One region of the Clostridium estertheticum genome, then DNA from elsewhere that is predicted to be linked to it. Evidence: a T-box and tRNA genes for the amino acid it is inferred to sense, from the RefSeq annotation. Region 1 holds a T-box; the other regions hold tRNA genes.
What was found. The T-box of region 1 lies ahead of leuS (leucine--tRNA ligase). A T-box ahead of a tRNA ligase gene usually reads a tRNA of that ligase, here a tRNA-Leu.
Positions count from the first base shown of each region.

Region 2: it encodes a tRNA-Leu, which carries the amino acid that the T-box ahead of leuS (leucine--tRNA ligase) is inferred to sense. The anticodon was not compared.
Region 3: it encodes a tRNA-Leu, which carries the amino acid that the T-box ahead of leuS (leucine--tRNA ligase) is inferred to sense. The anticodon was not compared.

Region 1 covers NZ_CP015756.1:4,266,149-4,272,442, forward strand. Annotated here, with positions in the region: gene A7L45_RS19935 (class IV adenylate cyclase) at 1-432, shown strand, start outside; gene A7L45_RS19940 (DUF5685 family protein) at 432-1,376, shown strand; gene A7L45_RS19945 (J domain-containing protein) at 1,360-1,992, shown strand; gene A7L45_RS19950 (hypothetical protein) at 2,018-2,521, shown strand; T-box leader at 2,618-2,835, shown strand; gene leuS (leucine--tRNA ligase) at 2,955-5,417, shown strand; gene yjbM (GTP diphosphokinase) at 5,466-6,257, opposite strand.
Region 2 covers NZ_CP015756.1:3,320,190-3,326,483, forward strand. Annotated here, with positions in the region: gene polA (DNA polymerase I) at 1-1,298, opposite strand, end outside; tRNA gene A7L45_RS15575 (tRNA-Leu) at 1,595-1,681, shown strand; gene A7L45_RS15580 (methyl-accepting chemotaxis protein) at 1,855-2,703, opposite strand; gene A7L45_RS24105 (hypothetical protein) at 2,979-3,101, opposite strand; gene A7L45_RS23315 (hypothetical protein) at 3,380-3,523, opposite strand; gene A7L45_RS24305 (hypothetical protein) at 3,591-3,716, opposite strand; gene A7L45_RS15585 (MBL fold metallo-hydrolase) at 4,008-4,784, opposite strand; gene A7L45_RS15590 (Lrp/AsnC family transcriptional regulator) at 5,727-6,179, opposite strand.
Region 3 covers NZ_CP015756.1:3,313,343-3,319,636, reverse strand. Annotated here, with positions in the region: gene polA (DNA polymerase I) at 1-765, shown strand, start outside; gene coaE (dephospho-CoA kinase) at 844-1,452, shown strand; gene A7L45_RS15560 (lytic transglycosylase domain-containing protein) at 1,449-2,009, shown strand; tRNA gene A7L45_RS15555 (tRNA-Leu) at 2,127-2,208, shown strand; gene A7L45_RS24100 (hypothetical protein) at 2,354-2,479, shown strand; gene A7L45_RS15550 (hypothetical protein) at 2,596-3,111, shown strand; gene A7L45_RS15545 (hypothetical protein) at 3,269-3,997, shown strand; gene A7L45_RS15540 (DUF4321 domain-containing protein) at 4,109-4,369, shown strand; gene A7L45_RS15535 (Maf-like protein) at 4,380-4,955, shown strand; gene radC (RadC family protein) at 4,967-5,653, shown strand; gene A7L45_RS15525 (rod shape-determining protein) at 5,674-6,294, shown strand, end outside.

The sequences.
Region 1 (6,294 bases):
TTCTCGGATAAAAGACTACTAATTGGTAAAGGCTATGCAAGAATACGTACAGTTAAAGATAATTTAAAAAATTCAACTATTCACTATATCACCACAAAAAAACTTATAAGCCAAGAAAAATATAAAATTATGAATGAGCATGAATCTGAAATTAAAGATGAAATTGCAGCGAAGGGAATATTTGAAGCCTTAGGCCTCAAGCTTATTCAGTCTATTAAAAAATATAGAGAAAGCTATAAATATAAAAATACTCTTATAGAAATCGACATAAATGAGAAGGATTTTTGTCCTTTTCCTTATATAGAAATTGAAAGTGCATCGGAAGCTGAGATTGAAGAAGTTGTAAGATTACTTGGTTACAGTTTAGCAGATACTACCTCTAAAAGTATTTATGAAATATTAGAATCAAAAAAATCAATGGAAAAGATATAATGTTTGGTTATGTAACTCCATGCAAAATGGAAATGAAGATAAAAGACTACGAGATATTCAAAGCTTATTATTGCGGTCTATGTAATTCCATAAAAAATGATTTTGGTAATCTTCCAAGACTAACTCTAAATTTTGACATGACATTTTTAGCAGTACTTTTGGATTCCTTATCAGAAAGTAAATATAATTTTGTTAAATTTAAATGTTTAATACACCCATTAAAAAAAAGACTTATGATAAATAATAATAAAGCTTTAGATTATGCTGCTTTTTGCAATGTTACATTAGCTTATTATAAGCTAATGGATGATGTCCAAGATAATAAAACAATGAAGAGCAAAATTTATTCAATATTTTTAAAAACCTATTTACCAAAGGCAGAATTATCATATACTGATGTAATGGAGTATACAAAAGACAAACTATTACTTCTAAACACTCTAGAGGCAAATCATAATGATGATATGGGTACTTATGAGCATCTATCAATAGATGAACAGCTATCTATAGATGGGTTATCACATGTCTTTGCTGATCTTACAGGTTTTATAATATCCTTTTATTATAAAGACTCCTCTTTTAAAGATGATTTATACTGGCTTGGGTATAATTTAGGCAAATGGATATATATTATAGATGCCTATGACGATTTAGAAAAGGATATAAAAAGTAATTCTTTTAATGCTATAAATTCATTACTTAATACAGATAATCTGGATTTCAAAAGTTTTTCTATATTGATTAAACCAAGAATTGATTTTATATTGGCCACTTGTGCCTCTTCGTGTTTAAAATATTTGAATAATTTACCTTTAATTAAAAATGAAGATATATTAAGTAATATACTAGAATTAGGACTCATGGAAAAGATGGATAAAGTATTTAATAAAGAAACTATTGATAATTTAAAAGGAGTGGAAGATAAAAATGGCAAATCCCTATGAAGTACTTGGTGTAAAAGAAGGAACATCTAAAGAAGATATTAAAAAAGCCTATAGAGAACTAGCAAAAAAATATCATCCTGATCAATATGGTGATAATCCATTAAAAGATCTGGCCGAAGTTAAAATGAGAGAATTAAATGAAGCTTATGATACACTTATGAAAGGCAATGGATCTTCTAATAATAACAGTTCATCAAACAATTATAGTTCTTCTAATAATGGTTCAAGTTCAAATAATGACTACAATAATAACAATATATATCAATCTATAAGAATGGATATAAATAGTGGTAACCTCCCCTCTGCTGAGCAAAAATTAGGCTCCATGAACACAAAAACCGCTGAATGGAATTTTTTAATGGGAACAGTTCACCTAAAAAAAGGTTGGCATGATAGTGCTTATACTTTTATTAATCGTGCCTGCACCCAAGAACCTAATAATGTTGAATACAGACAAAGTTTTAATCAACTAAATAATCAATCTTCAAATTATAGAAATAACTATTATGGTAGGACAAATAACAATTCCGGCGGTATGGGTAACATGTGCCTTAACCTCTGGTGTGCAGATACCATTTGTGAATGTTTCGGCGGAGATCTTATTTCGTGTTGCTAAGTCTATTAATTTAGGAGATGATTTTATGAAATCTAACCATATTGCTAAAGGTGGAATATTCGCAGCACTTAGTTTGATATTACTATATATATCTTCCGTTATACCTACAAACAGATTATCTGTACTATGTATAGCTTCTTGCATAATTCCTCTTTCCATTATGCTTACCGGAGTAAAGAATACTGTTGTAGTCTACGGTGCGGTTTCCTTACTTAGTTTATTTATTATACCATCAAAGCTTATAGGCTTAAGTTATATATTGATTTTTGGCTCCTATGGTTTTGTAAAATATTATGTAGAAAAGCTAAGAAATATTCCTATAGAAATTGTACTAAAGTTATTGTATTTTAATATAACCTCCGGTATAATCGTATTTATATATAAAATGTTGTTCCTAAAAATCCCAAATATAAATATAAATCTTTATTTGCTCCTTATTATTGTAGAAGTTGGCTTTGTAATCTATGATTATGCACTTACTGCCTTTATATCTTATGCTAATAAAAACCTTTTAAAGAAATTTAAATAAAAATACCATAAATCCTCATGAGCTTATTGTATTGACACAAAATTTTATTTAAATTATAATGGATAACAATCCAGTAATAAACAAACACTAATATAATAAATAGCTTTGATTAGGAGTATTAGTATTTATATCATTTTTTAGAGAGCTGCTGTTAGCTGCAAAGCAGTAATGATAAAATATGAACTTACCTATAGACTTACATCGTAAGTAAAAGCCTACTTGTAAAAACAAGTACGGTTAAAACCGTTATATTTGCAAGTGAGGTTTAAAACCTAACTAGAGTGGTACCGCGGAATATTACTTTCGTCTCTTTTTTGAGATGGAAGTTTTTTTATTTTTAGTCATACATATTTTTACATTTAATCACAAAAAATCTATATAGAAAAAATAATTAATCAAGCTTAAGATTAAAACATAACAAGGAGGAATATTAATGGCAAAATATAATACAGGCATCGATGAAAAATGGCAACAAAAATGGGAAGACACAGATCTATACAAATTTGATGAGAATAATACTGAAAGAAAATTATATGTACTTGAAATGTTCTCTTATCCATCTGGAAGCCAATTACATGCTGGACATTGGTTTAACTACGGCCCCGTAGATACTTGGGCTAGAATGAAAAGAATGCAAGGATATAATGTATTTCAACCAATGGGTTTTGACGCTTTTGGGCTACCTGCCGAAAACTACGCAATAAAAACAGGTGTTCATCCAAAAGATTCTACTGAGCAAAACATTATTAATATGAAAAAACAATTAAAGGCTATGGGAGCTATGTTTAATTGGGATCATGAAGTTGTAACTTGTAGACCTGATTATTATAAATGGACTCAATGGTTATTCTTAAAATTATTTGAAAAAGGTCTTGCTTATAGAAAAAAAGCCCCAGTAAATTGGTGCCCTAGTTGTAATACAGTTCTTGCGAATGAACAAGTACTTACAGATGGTTCTTGCGAGAGATGTGGCACTGAAGTTACTAAAAAGAATTTAACTCAGTGGTTTTTAAAAATTACTGACTACGCTGAGGAACTACTAGAAATGCTTGACACTTTAGATTGGCCAGAAAAAACTAAAGCAATGCAAAGACATTGGATAGGTAAATCTACTGGTGCTGATGTTACTTTTAAGGTATCGGATTCCGATGTAGACTTTAGTGTATTTACAACAAGGGTAGACACTCTATATGGCGTTTCATATGTAGTTATAGCCCCTGAAAATGATCTTGTTGACATTCTTACTAAGGATGAATACAAGGATGCTGTTGAATCTTATAAATATGATGCCAGGAAACAAACCGATATAGAAAGGCAGTCTATTACAAGAGATAAAACTGGTGTATTTACAGGTTCTTATGCTATAAATCCTATAAACGGACGCAAAGTTCCTATTTGGATTGCAGACTACGTTCTAAACACTTATGGAACTGGTTGCGTTATGGCTGTTCCAGCTCATGATGATAGAGATTTTGCTTTCGCAACTAAATACAATTTACCTATTGAAAGAGTAATCGTTGGTTTTAAAAGCAAGAATGAAGACGATGAAAAACTTCCTTATACTGAACATGGTAAAATTATAAATAGTGAAGAATTTAATGGTTTATCTACAAATGACGCAAAAGAAGCAATAGTTAAAAAATTAGAAACCATGAATTTAGGTTCTGGCAAGGTAAACTTTAGACTTCGTGATTGGTTAGTTTCAAGGCAAAGATATTGGGGCGCACCTATTCCAATAATTCACTGTGATAAATGTGGAACTGTTCCTGTTCCTGAGACTCAGCTACCAGTAGAGTTACCTTATGATGTGGAATTTACACCAAACGGCGAATCACCCTTAGCTAAATGTGAGGAGTTTATTAATGTCACTTGTCCTAAATGCGGAGGCCCGGCTCATAGAGAAGCCGATACCTTAGATACATTCGTTTGTTCTTCTTTCTACTATTTAAGATATGCAGATAATAAAAATAGTGAAAAGGCTTTTGATACAGACTTAATAAACAAAATGTTACCTGTAGACAAGTACGTAGGCGGTCCTGAGCATGCATGCATGCACCTACTTTATGCAAGATTTATCACAAAAGCTCTTCGAGATATGGGATATTTAAACTTTGATGAACCATTCTTATCTCTTACTCACCAAGGTTTAATACTCGGAGAAGATGGATTAAAGATGAGTAAATCCAAAGGGAATACAATCTCACCAGACAAGTATATAAAAGAGTTTGGAGCAGATGTATTTAGAATGTACCTAATGTTTGGTTTTGGCTATACTGAGGGTGGTGCTTGGAGTGATGATGGTATAAAAGCTATATCAAGGTTTGTTGATAGAATTGAAAGGGCTGTAGACACCGGAAGTGACGAAATTTTAAAAAACACTAATAATGTAACTTCTATCGGTGCTAATGAAAAAGAATTGAACTATTGGAGAAATTTTGCAATAAAAGGTATTACCGAAGATACTGAGAAACTTCAATTTAATACTTCAATTGCAAGACTTATGGAACTTACAAATGCTGTATCAAAATATGTTAATTATGAAAGTATAAACAGTAAATTATTAAAAGAAGTGCTTATAGATTATCTTAAACTTTTAGCTCCCTTCGCTCCTCACTTTTCAGAAGAGAAATGGGAGACATTAGGTATGGGTTATTCTATATTTAACCAAAGCTGGCCTACCTTTGATGAGAGTGCTCTTATTAAAGATGAAGTAGAGATTGCCATTCAAATAAATGGTAAGATTAAATCTAGAATAACTATAGCTCAAGGTTTAGATGAAGAAAGTATAAAACAAGCCGCTTTAAATGATGAAACATTCATTGCCGCTCTTGAAGGTAAAACTGTGCGCAAGGTTATTGTAATCAAAGGACGACTAGTTAATATAGTAGTTTCTTAAAAAAAGGGAGTAGAACATTTTATTTAAAATGTTCTACTCCCCTTTTGATTATGCCTTATACATGTCTAATGTTTTTTGAGTTGCACGAAGTAAACTACTAAGTTCAAAAACTTCTCCTTCTTCTAATAACTTGTTTATTTGTTCTCTATACCTAGTTGCATCCATTAATTTTCCAAGAGATGATAACATAAGTATATTATTCATTATATCTGATACTAAATTAGATTTCACCTCAAATAGTTTTTGTGCATCTTTAATTTCATCTTTAATTTCTAGCATTTGTTCATCTAGTTGAAAAGCAGCATCTGCAGCATTTTTAAGTTTTTTTCTTATATACTCTGGAATATCATGCTTATATTTATAATTTAGAGAATGCTCAACCGTAGCCCAAAAATTCATTGCAAGTGTTCTGATTTGAAATTCTGCGAGTATTTCAGTTTGACCACCAGCTAAGTTCACAGGATACTTTATAATCATATGATAACTTCTATATCCACTCCCTTTTACATTTGCAACATAATCTTTTTCATAAACTATCTGCATATCACGTCGCTCTCGAATTAAATTTACCACCTTATCAATATCATCAACAAATTGGCACATTATCCTTATTCCAGCTATATCCTCCATCTCAAATTCAATTCTGTCCAAAGGAATAGAGAATTTATTAGCTTTCTCAAGGATACTAGATATCTCTTTAACTCTCCCTGTAACAAATTCTATAGGTGAATAGTCATTTTTACGTCTATATTCTCTTCTTATACTTCTGAACTTTACTTTTAACTCCTCCACACCCTGTTCATAAGGGATTAGAAATCTTTTCCACTCTCTTATTGCCATATTCTCAGTCCTTTACATAATATTTCATATTCATTCT
Region 2 (6,294 bases), 950 kb from region 1:
ATTCTAAGATTAGTATCCATAAGAGTTTCAAGACTATATTCTTTTTTTGCAGAGTCTAGAAGGTATGCTGCAAGCTCAGTATCAAATTGTATTCCATGTAACTTGATCTTCTTTTTGTTAAGAGCAGTATATGCATTTTTTACAGCATGGCTCACTTTTTTAATATCATTACTCTCAAGTATAGTTTTTAAATAACTTATAGTTTTCTCTTCATCTTCCTTAAATAAATCATCAAGCTTGATAAGATAATTTTTTTCTTTATAATTAATGTATATGTTATTAAGACACATTTTAGAAAAAACATTTGTATCCCCTATATCAAAAATTATATAAATGGTATCCTTAATTTCAAAGGTAAGCTCTGAAAGCTTTTGCAAATTATCTATTACTTCATAATCTGCAGAAAATATTTCTTCAACTGAGTCATCATCTACAGATATTCTGTCTATTAATGACTTAAACTGTAATTTATAAAATAAATCTTTTACAGCGCGAACATCATAATTTTCTTTTGATTTAATTGAACTTAGATCCATTTCCATAGGCACGCAAGTAATAATGGTGGCTAATTTTTTACTGAAAATTGCCTGTTCACTATAGGTGTTTAAATTTTCAACAAGCTTTTTACCACTAACCTTATCAATATTCATAAGAAGATTTTCTATACTCTTATATTCTTTGATAAGCTTATACGCAGTTTTTTCACCAATTCCTGGAACACCTGGTATATTGTCAGAAGCATCTCCCATTAGACCTTTTACATCTATAAATTCTGTTGGAGTTACTCCGAATTCCTCAATTATACGGTTTCTATCGTATATTTCTTTTTCAGACATTCCTTTTTTATTTATTACAACCTTAACATTATCTGTTGCAAGCTGAAGCGCATCTCTGTCTCCTGTTATTATAAAGACTTCCAGTCCTTGCTCTTCTGCAAACACCGATAACGTACCTATTAAATCATCTGCTTCAAACCCATCTAATTCAAATATATCTATAGCCATTTTCTCTAAGAGTTCCCTAACTATAGCAAACTGTCCTTGCAGTTCATCAGGCATTCTTTTTCTACCTGCTTTATAATCTTTATATTCTTCATGACGAAAGGTAGGTGCCTTCCTATCAAATGTTGTGACAATATAATCAGGCTCAAACTCTTCTTTCATCTTTAAAAGCATAGTTGTAAAGCCATAAACTGCATTAGTGTATATCCCATCCGAATTTGTTAGGGCCGGTAATGCATAAAAAGCTCTATACATAAGACTATGACCATCTAAAATTAGTAGTCTTTCCTTAGACATTTTAAATCCCTTCTTTCTACTATGTTTATAAATTTATATGTAACGTTTTATATTATATGTTCAAAATAAAAATATCAACTTCTTAATACTAACATTCATTTTGTTATAACATTAAGATGACTTTCTTAAAATCGCCTCTTACCTTAATATAGGTAAAACAGTTTCTATTGTATTATAACAAATATATACCCAAAAAGTAACGAACTGTATATTAATTTGTACTTATTTTATACTAAATATACATATATCTATTGCAATGTTCATAAATATATGGTAAACTATTTTTTGTCAGGTATGCCGAAGTGGTGGAACTGGCAGACGCGCTGGACTCAAAATCCAGTGGTAGCAATACCGTGCGGGTTCGATTCCCGCCTCCGGCACCAAAAGGCTTTCAAGGTTTTCTTGAAAGCTTTTTTTATGCCCAAAATTACAAAAGGGTGCACAAAAATACCGTAAAATTCTAATGAATAATGCGGTATTTTAAGAATTATAAAGTTTTAAATGGATATATAATTAATTTTTACCTTTAATAATTTCAAATAAATAGTACAAATTCTTATTTATAACGCTCAACAAAAACTTCCAATTGTTTGGTTGTGTTGTGTATATATTCTAAATTTGAAGATATTTCTTGTGTTGATGCTGCTTGTTCCTCACTTATTGCTCCTATTGACTCTATTGAGTTATTAATTTCAGAAACAATTTGATTCATTTCATTTAACATACTTTGAATTTTTACTGCTGATTCTTGAGATTGCACAGCCAATTTTCGTATTTCTTTCGCAACCACAGAAAAGCCTCGCCCATGTTCTCCTGCCCTTGCAGCTTCAATGGAAGCATTTAACCCTAACAGGTTAGTTTGAGAAGCTACATTTTTTATAAATTCTAAAATTTGAGTTGTATCTTGATACTTTTTCATTAATTCATGTGCTAATTTTATGGATTGCTGCCCAGAATTTGCAAGTTCCATAGCACTCTGAGCTATCTGTTCAACACTTTCAGATGCATTTTTTGTGGAAGAAGCTAAGTTTGTAACATTGTTTACTAAACTATAACTATCATTTAAATCAATACCTGAACTTAGCGTTCCGATTATCTTACCATCAACTCCATATATTGGAGTAAACACTGTTTTTATTGGTCGACCATATACTTCGGCTGGAATATCATCCAAGGTATCTTTCCCCGTTTTGATACATTCTAAAATAGTACTTATGTCTTTAATTGGTTTACCAGTAGGCAAATCTAATTCAAACTTTCTTGCCCGGTAATATGAAGTGTACTCCTCTAAATTTGTTAATCCCACAGCCATGTCTTCGCGAACAATCCTATTAAGATAAGGAAGAACTAATTTGAAGGCAGCTAGGATTGAATCATTTGTTTGAAATTCATTTAAATCTTGCATTTTAATTTTACCTCCCTAAATTACTTGTTATGATATCATTTTGAAATAATTTTGTTATAATTATAACATATTAGTTTATTTTTCGACACCATAATTTTCATTTTTTTCAATAATTAATTTTCTACTTTAGTTACTACACGTTTTAATCAAATTGCTCTCTTAAAACTTATCTTTTAAATCATTCTCTTTTTGAACTGCGACGTAAAAATGCCGTAAGATTCAATTGAATAATACGGCATTTTTAAGGAATTATTCTATTTTATTATCTGTGACACTTAATAATAATAATAATAATAATAATATACTTTTGCCTCATTAGTACTGTACCCAGTAGCCATCCTTATAACCATTGCAATAGCAATTAGCCAAGTCCACCCCTTCTTATAATATTTACTCATAGATTTAATTTCCAAAATTATTAACGCTTTATGCTATTTTTACGAATATAAGGTTTTAACCAAAATCATACATTTCTTTATGACGTAATTTACAAATATTTAGACATAAGAATGGTTCTATAACTTTGGACGTTAAAAAATATTATGGTTTTTCTATTACAAAAAATAGAAAAAGATACAGATAAATTAGATATACTAATCTTTGTATCTTTTTTTATATTTAAAATTTTTTTAAAAATGTCGTCTCATAAATAGCACTACTACCAAATTTCATTTTATTACTTTGAAAGTCTATGAATTAAATTTTCATTTACTATTCGTATCCACTGTTGATTCAATTGATCCCTCTTACCAAAACCTTGCATAAACTCGGATTGAAAGCTTAATGCTGAATCTTCCTCTTCAATCTGTTCTTGTATCAATGATAGTCATCCTTCAGATACTGGCCTAGTATATAACCAACCTATTGTGCTCTGATCATTGTCTACCCTAATCCAAAAATCCACCTTTCACAAGTATTGCAGGCATTTTTGTGTTTTTTAGTAAATATAAAAAACTTCCATCTTTTACTCCCCCATCTGAAAATGAATCAGGCGTAACATTTAAAATCCCCATTATGTAAGTTCTTTTACCTATTTCAAAATCTACGTTGCCTATTTCATAAACTACCTAGTCTAATATTTTTAGTTGTTTCTTGTTTATTAAAATCAACCCAAGTTAAATGTTTTATAGAGCTTGTAACATTGAGTCCATTGGAATTAGAATTAGCCCTGATATAGAAGCTATCATTGCTACACTATATGTAACTATCAGTGACACGAATGGATTCTAGCCTCAAACTATCAGCTATATTGTATGCTAATATTTCATCTGGTGTTTTTTATTTATTAGAAAATTTTTGTTATTTTAAAATGTGTAATCCTCTCCGTCATCTGGCACTAAAACATTTGAAGACATACTTTTTTCATTAATAAAGCTTTTTAGTTCTTTTCTTGATAATGTCCAATGATTCATAGCTTCCATATGGCTGACAATAATTTTTACGTTAGGGGCGGCTTTATGTACTTCATAGACATCATCTTTTCCCATAATGAGAGAGCCGCCTATCAGGAATTGATTATCTCCACCATTTACAACAATGACTTCTGGTATGTACGTTTCGATTACTTCCTTAACGGCTTTATACCATACAGTATCACCAGCTAGATATAGTGTTTTTTCTTTTGGATGTTTAAAGATTACTCCACATACTTCACCAGCAACTTTTAATATTTCTCCTCTTCCGTGCTCGCCTTTTGTTTTAATTAATTGGATATCTTTAAAAAATGTATTTTTTTGTAAAACATCAACATTTTGAAAACCAGCCTTTCTAACTACTTTTGCATCTTCTTCATTTTGTACAAACATTTTTATACCTTTTGGTAAAATTTCTTTAGCAGCATCATCAAAGTGGTCTAAATGTAGATGAGTGACAATAACAGCATCTACATTTATAATTTCATCAATTGATCTTGGCAAGCTAACTAAAGGATTAAATTGATCTTGTCGTATTGCATCTGGATAGCCCATACCCGGTCCGAAAGGTGGGTAAGTACCCTTATCTGCTAAAACTGGATCAATTAAAAACTTTTTTCCCGCATATTGAACTACTATTGTAGCATTTCGAATTTGTCTAATATTCATAATTACAGCTCCTTTTCTTTTGGTCTATATATACTTTATACTTTATAAAGAGACTTTTACATGGATAAAATCAAGTCTTTTGGCTATATAACTTGAATAATGAAAGTAATTAAAAAATGTTAGATAACTCGGATAAGCGATTCTTAGCCGGATTGTCCCGAAACAATTGTATCACCATGAAAAAGTTTTGCGATTAGCCAGTTAAAGTGATGAGGAGCGTATAATAACTTTAGGGGCATATAAAGAAAACAAAGAAATTATGTTTTATGTTAAAAATTCAGGGGAACAAATACAACATAACGGTTAATGAAGGAGGGATAATACATGCATAATAGTGGTATAAAGATAATGATTATTGATGATGATTTTGGAATAGTTGATTCTATAAATATTTTTCAACTTCTTTCATTATTCAAGTAAAACTACAAAAAGACTTGATTTTATCTATGTATCTGTTCATTGGTAATAGTATAAAATATATGTAAATCAAAGAAAAAAAGAGAGACGCTGGTTTTAAAAATATAGAAATTTAATGTATGTGGCATTTTCTTTAAGCATCCAACTGAAAAAGTTTTATATGTAGCGAAAATACCATATGGTATGAAGGTGGAGGAGAATACACATTTTTAAAAAAACAAAATTTTAGGGACAAATAAAAACATCATTATAATATAAGCCAAAAGTCTATTAGTGAATCAATAATCATATTGGCGGGTGACTTTGTTAATATAAGGCATTAATGACTCCTGAAACTCAAAGCATATCCTCGAAGAAAACAAGTTATTATCTTGCAATACATTGGAAATCTGTTAAAAAGATATTATAAAGACATTCTGATGAATAATGTGTTTAGGAGCTTTTATGAAGCAATTGAACAAACAAAATATGATGTAGTTAAAAAAAACAAAACTTTAAAAACAACATAAAACAGGAATTGTCTCGCTATGGGAATTCCCTGTTTTTGGTTGTTTCGTTAATAATAACAGTTAATTTATAATTTACATAATTGTTTAAGTCTATCAAGAATTTATCTAACAGCTCGTTAGATGGAAATTTGCATTCAAGAAGATAACACCCATCTCCGCTGATTTTATAGTTAAGCATTATATATTCTACTTGTGAGCTTATGAATGACAGATAGGGTTGATGATGCTCGCTTTTCGTATAGATATTTATCATTACGTGAATGGAGTAACCCAATTTCGCTTGATTAACTTTAATAGTATATCCCTCAATAACGCCATTATCCTCTAATTTTGCAACCCTAGTTGAGGCTGCTTGCCCTGTCAAATGAACCTTCTCTCCCAACTCTTTCATAGTGATACGGCTGTTTCGAGACAGTTCCGCTAAAATATGCCTATCCGTGTTATCTAACATTTTTTCAATTCCTTCCACTATTCAATTTATCTTATTACTACAGTAACCTTGAAAACATTCAGTCGCTGAACTAATAATTCGATACATTTGATGCCAATGCTATCATTTCATATTTAATTTGTCAATGCGGTTT
Region 3 (6,294 bases), 950 kb from region 1:
TTGCAAAACATTCCTATAAGACATGAAATGGGTAGAGCTATAAGGAAAGCATTTATACCACACAATGATAAGTGTGTTATATTATCTGCGGATTATTCACAGATAGAACTTCGAGTATTAGCACATATTGCTGCTGACGAGAATTTAATTCAAGCGTTCATTGATCATAGTGATATTCACACTAAAACAGCATCTGAGGTATTTAATGTTCCAATGGATGAGGTTACTAAAGTCATGAGAAGTAATGCAAAAGCAGTAAATTTTGGAATAGTATATGGTATTGGTGAATTTAGCTTGGCAAATGATTTAAATATATCAAGGAAAGAAGCTAAAACATATATAGAAACTTATTTTGAAAGATATCCGAGTGTTAAGAAATACATGAAGGATATAGTTATCGCGGCTGAGGAAAATAATAGCGTAACTACAATTATGAATAGACGTAGATTTATACCTGAAATAAATTCAGCAAACAAAATGGTAAAAGCTGCTGGTATTAGGCTTGCTATGAATACTCCTATACAAGGAAGTGCAGCAGATATTATAAAACTTGCTATGGTTAATGTATTTGATAAATTAAAGGAAGAAGGATTGAAAAGTACTTTAATTCTACAAGTACATGATGAATTAATATTAAATGTATATAGAGATGAGCTAAAGCAGGTTGAATTGTTGGTTAAGGATCAGATGGAAAATGTTGTTAAACTTTTAGTTCCGCTAGAAGTAGAAATTAGCATCGGAGAAACCTGGTATGAGGCTAAGTAGTTGAAACTTACGGGTGAGAGTTAAGCCCAGGATGTTAGAAATTCAATTTTTAGTTATAAAAAAGTGGGGGAGAAGATAATGCTAAAGGTTGGAATAACAGGTGGTATTGGAAGTGGAAAGAGTACAGTAACCAATATGTTAAAAGATGATGGGTTTTCAATTATCGACGCAGATATTGTAGCTAGAGAGGTTTTTATAATATATCCAGAAATAATGGGTAATATCAAAAGTGAATTTGGATATGATTTTTTTGACAGTGAAGGTGAACTTAATAGAAAAGAGTTTGGGAATTATATATTTAAAAGTGATACACGTAGAAAAAAACTTGAAAATATAATGATACCTTTTATAACAAAAGAAATACATCACAGAATGAAAATATGTGAAGAAAATAACTGTAAGTTATGTTTTCTAGATGCACCTACTTTAATAGAGAACAATCTCCATACTTGTATGGACGTAACTATTTTAGTATGGGTATCTAGTGATGTTCAAATACAAAGGGTTATGCTTCGTGATGATTTAAATTTAGATGAAACAATGGATAGAATAAAAGCCCAAATGCCGATAGATGAAAAGAGGAAATTTGCAGATTTTATTATTGATAATGGAAGAAGTTTTGAAGATACAAAGTTGCAACTGGATTTAATTATTACACAGCTCGAAAGGTTAGATGTGAAGTTATGAAAATTTCAAAAATCATAAAATTATTAATATTAATTCTATTGGTTATTATAGTAATAAATATAAAAAGTATTTTTAAGAATTTTTACCCGATAAAGTATGAAAATAAAATAATTACATATTCAAAAAAGTATAATGTAGATCCTTATTTGGTTGCGGCTGTAATAAGAACAGAAAGCAATTTTGATGATAAAGCCGTTTCAAATACTGGAGCTTATGGACTTATGCAGATAATGCCTGATACTGCAATATGGATTGCTGGTAATATGAAATTAAAAGACTTTAATACGGAAAAATCTTTTGACTCTGAAACTAATATTGCTATGGGATGTTGGTATCTTGACGATTTAAATAGTGAATTTAATGGTGATTTAGAATTGGTACTTGCAGCTTATAATGGTGGACGTGGGAATGTTAAAAAGTGGCTTAAAAACAAGAAATATTCTAGCGATGGTAAAACACTTAAAAATATACCGTTTGGAGAAACGGATAAGTATGTTAAAAAAGTAAAGATAAATTACCGCATTTATTCAAAATTGTATGCTAATGAGATTAAATAAAAGAAAATAAAAACTATTGACAATTTGTACAAAACTAATATATAATTAACCTTATAGTTATTAGATTAATAATTCTATATGACTATAAGGTTTGATCCTTTACATTTAAAAAAATTTGCGACAGTGGCGGAATGGCAGACGCGCACGTTTAAGGGACGTGTGGGAGACCATACGGGTTCAAGTCCCGTCTGTTGCACCAAGTTAAACCAAGTAGTATCAGCACCTTGAAGGTGTTGGTACTTTTTTATTTCAAAAAAACATTCAAAACAGTAGATATGAATTTTAGAACAAATGAATTATAAAAAGAAATATGGAAAAACTAACATCTAAGAGAGGTGTTATTTATGAAAAATAAAAATAGTGGTCCTAATGAAAATCAACAGAAGGTAAATAAAAGTAAGGAGAAAAATCCTGTAATTATTAATGGAGATGCGAATATGAGAAAGCCTGTACGTGGATTAAGCAAATAGTGGCATAAAGAGGGTGTAATTGCACCCTCTTTATTTTTTTTGTAAAACTAGTATCAAACTCTTATATTTGGCATAAATTATTAATGTATTAATAATATTGGAATGGGAGGGTAATTATGATAATAGAGGACAGCAATAGTGATGATATAGACATGATTGAAGAATATGACATGGTGCCATTACAATCTATGATGTATGGATATGACCAAATGAATATGATGTCAAATATGGGAATGCCCGTGGGATATATGCAGGATATTAATTCTAATATGGAAACAAACCAATATAGGGGAATAAATCCTTGGGTGGGTATGGGTCAATTTAATTATGCAAGGTCTATGAATGAATTTAATCAATTGGGCAGAATGTATAGAAATGAAGCTATGGAAGATTATGACGAGTTAAATAAAAACAAAAGTTATATTGATAAGTATCAAGACCAACCTTATATACCTAGTATGACGGCTTCACCTAGTCTACAATATAATGAGGTAGATTCCATTGTAAAAAGAATTGAAAAATATAATCCTGCAATATTTAGGCGTTTGACTAGATACGGGAATTCTTATGTAGAAGCAAGAGAAATAGTTTCAAGAATTGTTAAAGTGTCCCTTATGTACAGAGATGAATAGAAAATAATATTTAATAAACATAAAAATAGAATTTACTTTCACTAAAGCCCTATAAAATTTATAGGGTTATTTTAATTATATTTATTTTTTTATTCTAAAATAAGTTTTCAAATAATAATATTATAAATAAGTAATTATTAAGTTAGGGGATGTTAGAGTGAGATATACTAGATACAATTACAAAGCACCTAAGAAAAATAACAATTTTATAATTGTTATTACATTAATATTAATAGTTGCAATTGCTTTGGGCACTATTTTTGCAAAGCTATTACCTAATAATAGTAAAATAGCGAGTGCAGATAATAAAGTTACTAAAATAAGTTTGCAAAAGGATACAAAAACAAATAAAGTTAGTGTGGATGATTCTAAAGATAAAGCTCAAAATGATATTAAAGAATATGTAGCATTGCAATGTGGTGTTTTTAGCAAAATGGAAAGCGCACTTATACTCAAAAAGAGTTTAGCTGAGTATGGTACACCATTTATTGTTGTGGAAGATAAGTTAAATAAAGTGTTACTTGGTGTATATCCCAAAGGTGGTGCTGATAGTATCATTAAACAACTTACGGCAAAAAAAATAACTTATTCAAAAATCAATTTTCAGCTAGAAGGTAAGGATTTAACAAGCGCTCAAACTAATGAAATGATTAGTGCAGATATTGAAATATTAAATAAACTTTCAGAAAAGGATACTAAATCAATTCAAACTGTAAAATTAAAAAAATGGATGACGACTTTAACTGGTGCAGATACGAAAAATAAAAGTTATGCTTCAATGACAACGATAAAATCATACTTAACTGCCTTGCCGGAAGAGGTAAACAAAGACAAAACAGAGGACGGATATATATATATCTATAAATTTATAAAGAAACTGATATAGACATAATTATAAATTTTTTCTGAATAATAAATTTATACACTTGTGTATGAATTTATTAAATGTTAAAATGTATAAGATGTATAAGATATGTAAGTAAGGTGGGGGTACAATTTGAAGAGTGCAGAAAGAAAAAATCCATATTTTGTTTTTTTTATAATGATAGGAGCTATTTCTGGAAGTTTTGTAGGTGAACTATTAGGAGACAACGTGGCTGCACTTAAATTTTTGAAGAGTACGTACACCATAGGGATGAGTAATCCTATGCTTATAGATTTTAAAGTATTCGCAGTAACTTTCGGTATAAATTTTAATATTAATATTATGTCTATTATAGGCATTGTTTTGGCAATAATATTATATAGAAAATATTAGGAGTGATGTAGTGGATATTATTTTAGCGTCTGCCTCGCCACGTAGGGCTGAACTCCTAAAAAAAATAACTAGTAATTTTCAGATAATAGCAAGTAACTTTGAAGAGAGTGACATAATGTTTTCTGGGAATTGTGGGGAATATGTTATGACCTTAGCAAAAGGTAAGGCTATGGCTATTTGTAGTAGCGTGAAAAAACCAACTGCTATAATAGGTTGTGATACTGTTGTTTATTTTAAGGGGGAAGTGCTCGGAAAACCTAAAGATAGTTATGAGGCTTTCAAAATGCTTAGTAATCTAAGTAACAATATACATGAGGTATATACAGGAATTGCGGTAATAAACACAGAGACTAAGGTAATTAATACTGAGTATGTGTGCACTAAAGTGAAATTTTCAAAGTTATCAATCAAACAAATAAACAAGTACATAGAAACAAAAGAACCATTAGGTATGGCTGGAGCTTATGCTATACAAGGAGGAGCATCTTTATTTGTTAAAGAATTAAAGGGCTGTTACTATAGTGTTGTGGGGTTGCCAGTGAATAAATTATATTATATGTTAAGGGAAATGGGGGTCAATCTATAAAGGAGTTGTTTATGGGTATGACGTTCAAAATTATGGATTTGCCTCAAAATGAGAGACCAAGGGAAAAACTGTTAAGATACGGTGCTGAAACTTTATCCAACAATGAACTATTAGCTATAATACTTAGGGTAGGATCAAAAAATGAAAATATTATAAGTCTTTGTAGTAGAATAATTTCGCAGTGTGGTGGACTAAATGGACTTCTCGGTTCAAGTGCAGAGGAATTTATGAATTTAAAAGGTGTTGGAAATGCCAAAGCGACACAACTTTTAGCACTTGTGGAAATTTCCAAAAGATTTAGAAGCTATAAATCTGGGGAAGAATATAAAATTACATCGCCAAAAGATGTTGCAGAATATCTTATGGAGGAAATGAGATACTTAAAAAAGGAATATCTTAAATTAGTTATGCTTAATACAAAGAATGTAATTATTAGCATAAAAAATATCTCAATTGGTAATTTGAATACTTCAATAGTTCATCCAAGGGAAGTTTTTTACGAAGCTATTAAAAATTGTAGTGCTTCCGTTGTTATTTGTCACAATCATCCTTCGGGGGACCCAACTCCTAGTAAGGAAGACATAAGTATTACTATAAGACTTAAGGAATGTGGTAAATTACTAGGAATAGAGCTACTTGATCATATAATTATTGGTAATGGGGTTTATACAAGTTTAAAAGAAAAAGGAATGCTTTAGATACGAAAGGAGAAATTATAATGGGAATATTCGGAACGTCTCGTGATATGGGAATAGATTTAGGTACAGCAAACACATTAGTTTACTTGAAGGGGAAGGGAATTGTTTTACGAGAACCTTCTGTTGTAGCTATAAATATAAATACTAATAAGGTTCTAGCCGTTGGCGAAGAAGCTAAACAAATGATAGGTAGAACTCCAGGTAATATAGTTGCAATTCGTCCTATGAAGGATGGGGTTATTGCAGATTTTGATATTACTGAAAAAATGCTTAGACACTTCATAAATAAAGTTAGTCCAAAAGGATTTACAAGTCCAAGAATTGTAGTTGGATATCCGTCTGGCGTAACTGAGGTTGAGAAAAGAGCAATAGAGGGAGCAACTAAAAGTGCAGGAGCACGAGATGCATATTTAATGGAAGAACCATTTGCAGCCGCTATTGGGGCTGGACTACCTGTAAATGAGCCAACTGGAAGTATGATAGTGGACATTGGAGGCGGAACTACAGAGGTTGCCATAATTTCACTCGGTGGAATAGTAACGTGTAAATCTTTAAGAGTTGCAGGTGATGAGTTCGATCAAGCTATAATAGCATTTGTTAAAAAACAATATAGTCTTATGATAGGTGAGAGAACTGCGGAA